Regions from separate parts of the Variovorax sp. VRV01 genome, predicted to be linked through region 1. Evidence: riboswitches for the same ligand, from Rfam matches in the RefSeq annotation. Region 1 holds a riboswitch; each other region holds the start of a gene.
The links. Region 1 has a riboswitch for glycine ahead of IB278_RS26735 (ABC transporter substrate-binding protein). Riboswitches for the same ligand answer to the same signal wherever they lie in the genome.

Region 1 (2,259 bases):
TCGGGATCGGGTTGTCGACGGTGATGGCGGAGTTGTTCTTGAGTGCCGTGTACTGCTCCGGCGGCAGCCATTCGATCATGTCGACCTCGCCGTTGGCGAGCGCATTGGCCTGCGTCTGGGCGTCTTTCAGGATGATCCATTCCATGCGGTCGACGTACACGTTCTTGCCACCCGCCGTGCCCGAAGCTGCCTCGGTGCGCGGCACGTACCTGGTGTTCTTCAGGTAGACCACCTTCTCGCCAGGGCGGTACTCTTCCTTCTTGAAGATGTAGGGACCCGAGCCCGTGGCGTCGTCGATCTGCTTGTCGGCCGGCGTGGCGGCCACGCGCGCCGGCATGATGAACGGCGGATTCGACGAGGGCTTGCTCAACGCATCGAGCACCATGCCGAAGCTGTCCTTGAACACCAGCCTGAAGGTGCTGGCATCGACCGCCTCGGCCTTGTCGAGCGCGGCGTACATCTTCTGGCCCAGCCCGTCGCGCTGGCCCCACCGCTTGAGCGACGCCAGCACGTCTTCCGAGGTGACCGGCTTGCCGTCATGAAACTCCAGGCTCTTGCGCAGCGTGAAGGTCCATGTCTTGCCGTCGGCGCCGGTGGTGTACTTGTCGACCATCTGCGGCTTGACCTTGCCCTGTTCGTCCACGCCGAAGAGCGTGTCGTACACGGCATAGCCGTGGTTGCGCGTGACGAACGCAGTGGTCCAGATCGGGTCGAGAATCTTCAGGTCCGACTGCGGCACCAGGCGCAGCACCTTGCCCGCATCCTGTGCGAACGCGCTTGTTGCAGCGGCGGCGGCAAGCATGGCGCCCGCGACAACGGCTTTCAGGTTTCGTTTCGACAGCATCTTCGGTTCTCCGGTTGAAAAATCGTGAGGAACGGGTTTCGATTCAGGCGCGGTGCGCTCGAACAGAAGTCATGAAGAAGAAGCCTCCGGAAGCGCGCAAAGGCCACCCCGCGCACTGCGCGAGATGCCCCTGCTGTCCTTTGGCCTGAGAGATTCACCATGCACGCTCATCGCGCAAGGCTTGCCCCTTCGGCGGCCGCCCTCGGAGTCCTTTGTATTCAGAACCCCGGGCAGCGCTCTCCAGCGTTGGTCAAGTTGTCCAGTCTTGGGACCTGAGCGTTATGGGCTGTCGCCTTCGGTAATGCACTAACTCGAAGCATCGAGCCGGCATTTCTCCTGGACGTTTTCTTCCAAGCAGAATGCGTGCCACTCGGGCACCCACTCGAACGCGTGTGCTACTGCGGCCCGCCGCAGAAGCTCACCCTTTCGGTGGTCCTGGCGGTGAAGTGAAGGCGCGTGGTGGTGGTGTCGCTGGCTGGCGTGTTCTGCGGCCATTCGCTCTGCAGCCACGTGTACTGCCAGCTGTAGGCCTCGCCTGGCCTGGCGGGTTCGCCGTAGGTGATGCGGAGGCTGCCGCTGCTCTCGTCGTGGCAATGCTTCGACCGCTTGTATTCCTTTTCGCTGAAGCAGGCGCGGATCATCTTCGAGCATGAAAAAGGAATGCCTTCGTATACGGCCCTGGTTGCGTCCTCGAGCGGCACGAAGTCGGCCTTGCTGAACGAAGCGCCGCCGCCCGAATACATCTCCGACACCGTCTGGAGCACGGCCGCGGCCCACCGCCCTTCTGCCAGCGGGTAAAGCGCCGGCGCGAGGGAAATGCGCGCGTCCGCCATGCCGGGGTCCGCTGCTTTCCGCATCAACGCGGCCGCATAGCTGCTGAAGTCGTGCAGGCGGCTGAGCTGCCACGTGCCTGCAATGCGCCTGATGCGCGCCATGGCCAGCGGCTCGCCCGAGAACACCGCGTAGTCCCCTGCCGCCGCGCCGCGCGGCCGGTACAGGCCCAGCGCCTGCGGATCGCAGGGCTGCGGCAACAGCGCGCACAAGCGCGCGCGCCAATCCGCATCCAGCGATTCCGGCTTCTTCACCGCATCGAACAACTGCGCCGACGGCGCGGCGCCCACGTGCCCCGCGAGCAGCAGGACGAGCATCGAGGCGGTGGTGCGAAGAATGGGCAGCAGGTTCATGGACCGGCATGGTAGCCAGCCCGCCCGCAAGTTGCTGCAACCAATTGCGGCGCGGGCGAGCCGATGTTGTAGCCTTCGCCCCACGGCCATCCCGGCCTCGAACGGAGCGAAGATGGCAGACAGGATTCTGGTGTTCTATGGCTCGTACCGGTCGGACCGCATGGGCATTCGCCTGGCGGACTACCTGGTGGCGGGCCTCAACGCGCGAGGCGCCGATGCCGAGCTGATCGA
Region 2 (2,259 bases), on a different contig from region 1:
TCGCCCGCGATGTTCCTGCTGGGCGTGAACGCGGCACTGTTCGTCATCGGCATGTTCATCGAGACCAGCGCGGCCATCATCGTGCTCGCGCCGATTCTCGCGCCAGTGGCGGTGCACTTCGGCATCGACCCGGTGCACTTCGGGCTCGTCATGGTAGTGAACCTTGCGCTCGGCATGATCACCCCGCCTTTCGGCGTGAACCTGTTCGCCGCCTGCACGGTGGCGCGCATCTCGCTCGACCGGATCGTGAAGTACCTGGTGCCCTTCGTGCTCGTGATCCTGGCCTGCCTGATGGTGATCACTTACGTGCCATGGATATCGCTGGCGCTGCGCGACCTGGTGTACGCCAAGTAGCGGAACGGCGCGAAAAACAAGGAAGAAACGGCAGCCTGTTCGCAGGCTGCTTTTTTTGTGCGGCGGCGCCGCTGTAAGGCAAACGTTTCACGAAGATGTCACCGCTTGCAACGATGCTGCAGCCCTCGATTCCCGAAAGCTGTGGCGCCATGTTTCCCACCAAGACCGACAAGGCACGCGACGAACTCCAGGGCCGCCAGCGCACGCTGAGCCAGCGCGAACGCGCCTTGCTGCTGATGGCCGACGGCCGGCGTTCGCTGACCGATTTCAGCCCGCTGTTCGCAAGCCGGACCGAAGCCGAGCAGGCGATCCAGGCGCTGATGCGCCAGGGCTACCTGCAGGACGCGCAGGCGGTGGCTGCCGCGGCAGCGCAGGCCGTGGCCCCGCCGCCCGCCCCGGTGCCCGCGGCCGACCCGATACGGCTCGCCACCTCGGCCGACAACTTCGACGGCAAGCGATCCCTGGCCACGACGCGCATGTTCCTGTTCGACATCTGCGAGCGCATGTTCGTGCGCCGCGACCCCAGGTTCGCGCTGCAGATGCGCGACGCCCTGCGCGAGGCGCGCGACCGCGGCGCGATGCTGACCATTGCCGCGCTGATGCTCACCGAGGTCGAGAAAGCCGCGGGCGCCGAGCGGGCCGAATCGCTGCGCGAGCGCATCGACCGGCTGCTGCCGCCGGCCGAGACCGTGCACTGAGCCGCAGACCGGACGGCCGCGATCCACTACACTCCCATGGTCAGGAGAGAGCCCCGCCAGCCGGGGCCGCCGAAGGCGCAGGGGTTTCCCGAACGCTCAGGCAAAAGGACTGACACAGCGCTGGCGCATGCCGGCGTTTCCTTGCTGGAGAGAGGCTGTTGCTTGCATCAATGCGATGCACCAGCCCACCGAAGGAGCAAACCCCGATCGTGGGGCGAATCTCTCAGGTAAAGCGGACAGCAGGGGTGGCCCATGGCTCGCGCCATGGAATTCGTCTGCCCCTTTGGAGTGCCCCGTGGCCGCATCCTCCGACGCCTCTTCCGCCGAACAACTCCTGAAGACCCCGCTGTACGGCCTGCACGTGGAGCTCGGCGCCCGCATGGTGCCGTTTGCCGGCTATTCGATGCCGGTGCAGTACCCCGCCGGCCTCATGGCCGAGCACAGGCACACGCGCGATGCGGCCGGCCTGTTCGACATCTCGCACATGGGCCAGCTGCGCCTGGTGGGCCCGGACGCGGCGGCCGCCTTCGAAACCCTGATGCCGGTCGACGTGATCGACCTCGCCGCCGGCAAGCAGCGCTATGGCCTGCTGCTGAACGACGAGGGCGGCATCCTCGACGACCTGATGTTCTTCAACGAGGGCCACGGCTCGATCTTCGTGATCGTCAACGGCGCCTGCAAGGTGGCGGACATCGCCCACATCCAGCAGCAGATCGGCGCACGCTGCGAAGTGCAGCCCATGCCCGACCACGCGCTGCTCGCGCTGCAGGGGCCGCAGGCGGCCACGGTGCTGGCGCGGCTGTCGCCCGGCATCGAGCGCTTCGTGTTCATGACGGGCGGCGCGGTGCAGATCGGCGGCATTCCGGCCTTCGCCACGCGCAGCGGCTACACCGGCGAGGACGGCTTCGAGATCTCGGTGGCCGGCCAGAATGCAGAGGCGCTGGCCCGCCTGCTGCTGGCGCAGCCCGAGGTCAAGCCCATCGGCCTGGGCGCACGCAATTCGCTGCGGCTGGAAGCGGGGCTGTGCCTCTACGGCAACGACATCGACACCGCCACCACGCCGGTCGAGGCCTCGCTGAACTGGGCGATCCAGAAGGTGCGCCGCACGGGCGGCGCGCGCGAAGGCGGCTTCCCCGGCGCGGCCAAAGTCCTGGCCCAGCTCGCCGCCGCCACGGCCGGCGCCGCGGGCCACACCGACCATGACACG
Region 3 (2,259 bases), on a different contig from region 1:
CTCGGGCGCGAGCCCGCTCACGATGCGCGCGATCGACTTGCCCGAACCGCAGGCGTGCGTCCAGCCGAGCGTGCCATGGCCGGTGTTCAGGTACAGGTTCGGCAGTTTCGTCTTGCCGATCAGCGGCACGTTGCTCGGTGTCGCGGGGCGCAGGCCGGTCCAGAACTGGGCCTGCGTGGTGTCGCCGGCGCCCGGAAAAAGTTCTTCGACGCGCCGCACGATCGCCTCGCAGCGCACGCGGTTCAGGTCGCGGTCGTAGCCGTTGAGCTCGGCCGTTCCGGCAATGCGCAGGCGGTCGCCCGAGGCCGAGGTGTAGCGCGAGAACACGAGCTTGAACTCGTCATCGGTCAGCGAAACCTGGTGCGCCCTGGAGGCGTCCTTCACCGGCAGCGTCACCGAATAGCCCTTGGCCGGATAGATCGGCAGCCGGATGCCCAGCGGCGCGGCAACGATCGGGCTCAGCGAACCCATCGCGAGCACGAAGGCGTCGCCGCGGATGCGCTGGAAGCGGCCTTCGCTATCGGTGGCTTCGACATGGTCGATGCTGCCGCCGGCCTCGCGCAGCGCCGTGACCGTGTGGCTCATGAGGAACTTCACGCCCGCTGCGGCCGCGCGCTTCGCCAGCTCGCGCGCAAAAAGGTTCGCGTCGCCGGACTCGTCCTCCGCCGTGTAAGTGGCGCCGGCCAGCTTCGGGCGGATGTGGGCGAGGGCGGGCTCGATCTTCACAGCCTCATCGGCCGAGATCACCCGCCGCTCGCAGCCGAGCGCGCGCATCTGTTCGGCCGGCTCCAGGGCGCCGTCGAACTCCTTTTGCGTCGTATAGAAGTGCAGGATGCCCTGCGTGCGCTGGTCGTAATCCAGGCCGGTGTCGCGGCGCAGCTGCTGCAGCACGTCGCGGCTGTAGGTGCCCAGTCGCACGATCTGCTCGATGTTGTGCCGGGTGCGCGCCGGCGTGCATTCGCGCAGGAACTGCAGGCCCCAGAGCCACTGGCGCATGTCGGCGCGGATGCGAAAGAGCAGCGGCGCGTCTTCCTTGCCCAGCCATTGCAGCACCTTGAGCGGAGCGCTCGGGTTGGCCCAGGGCTCGGCATGGCTGACCGAAATCTGCCCGCCGTTGGCAAAGCTGGTTTCGGCGGCCGGCGTGGCCTGCCGGTCGATCACGGTCACCTCGTGGCCGAGTTGCTGGAGGAAGTAAGCCGAAGTCACGCCGAGCAGGCCGGCGCCAAGAACGATCACGCGCATTTCAAGTACCTTTTGAAGATGGGCACTTGAACGGCGGACTTGGTGTGCTACTGATTCAATAGCGAGCAACCGGACGAACGCCGTCCAAGTCGCCGCTCCCCCTGTCCTTGGTACCTGAGAGATTCACCTGTTGCACCTTGCAACGGGTTTGCTCCTTCGGTGCATCGCGCGGGGCGATGGCTCTCCAGACGGCCTGTCAATTGATGCAGTACATGCCACGCAACTCTTTGAAAGAACTTCAAGGTTACGTTCGGCCGACCTGAGCGTTTATGGGAGTTTGCGCCTTCGGTGGAGTAGTCGTAAGTACTACTCGCTCTCCTGCAGTAAACGATTGTAGGCGGAGGCCGCAAAGCCGCCAACCATGAATTTTGACAATTCAGAGCAATGGGATAATTGTCATCGATTCGAAACTTCGGGGAGACTCATGATCCTGGTAACCGGCGGCGCGGGCTTCATCGGCGCCAACTTCGTACTCGACTGGCTGGCGCAGAGCGACGAGCCTGTCGTGAATCTCGACAAACTGACCTACGCCGGCAATCTCGAGACGCTCGCGTCCCTCAAGGGCGACCCGCGGCACATCTTCGCGCAGGGCGACATCGGCGACAGCGCCCTGGTCGATCGCCTGCTGGCCGAGCACAAACCGCGGGCCATTGTGAACTTTGCCGCGGAATCACACGTCGACCGCTCCATCCACGGCCCCGAAGACTTCGTGCAGACCAACGTGCTCGGCACCTTCCGCCTGCTCGAGTCCGTGCGCGGCTACTGGAGCGCGCTGCCGGCCGAACAGAAGGCCGCCTTCCGCTTCCTGCACGTGTCCACCGACGAGGTCTACGGCTCGCTCTCCAAGACCGACCCCGCCTTCACCGAAGACAACAAGTACGAGCCCAACAGCCCCTACTCGGCCAGCAAGGCCGCCAGCGACCACCTCGTGCGCGCCTGGCACCACACCTACGGCCTGCCGGTCGTCACCACCAACTGCTCCAACAACTACGGGCCCTTCCACTTCCCCGAGAAGCT

Region 2: another riboswitch for glycine. It lies ahead of gcvT (glycine cleavage system aminomethyltransferase GcvT); the one in region 1 lies ahead of IB278_RS26735 (ABC transporter substrate-binding protein).
Region 3: another riboswitch for glycine. It lies ahead of IB278_RS21475 (D-amino acid dehydrogenase); the one in region 1 lies ahead of IB278_RS26735 (ABC transporter substrate-binding protein).

Annotation. Positions count from the first base shown of each region.
Region 1 covers NZ_JACVBS010000018.1:145,565-147,823, forward strand. The annotation lists gene IB278_RS26735 (ABC transporter substrate-binding protein) at 1-844, opposite strand, end outside; glycine riboswitch at 968-1,098, opposite strand; gene IB278_RS26740 (hypothetical protein) at 1,240-2,028, opposite strand; gene IB278_RS26745 (NADPH-dependent FMN reductase) at 2,141-2,259, shown strand, end outside.
Region 2 covers NZ_JACVBS010000004.1:371,503-373,761, forward strand. The annotation lists gene IB278_RS10060 (TRAP transporter large permease) at 1-354, shown strand, start outside; gene IB278_RS10065 (hypothetical protein) at 504-1,052, shown strand; glycine riboswitch at 1,084-1,174, shown strand; glycine riboswitch at 1,187-1,302, shown strand; gene gcvT (glycine cleavage system aminomethyltransferase GcvT) at 1,348-2,259, shown strand, end outside.
Region 3 covers NZ_JACVBS010000012.1:128,184-130,442, reverse strand. The annotation lists gene IB278_RS21475 (D-amino acid dehydrogenase) at 1-1,242, opposite strand, end outside; glycine riboswitch at 1,334-1,440, opposite strand; glycine riboswitch at 1,487-1,573, opposite strand; gene rfbB (dTDP-glucose 4,6-dehydratase) at 1,667-2,259, shown strand, end outside.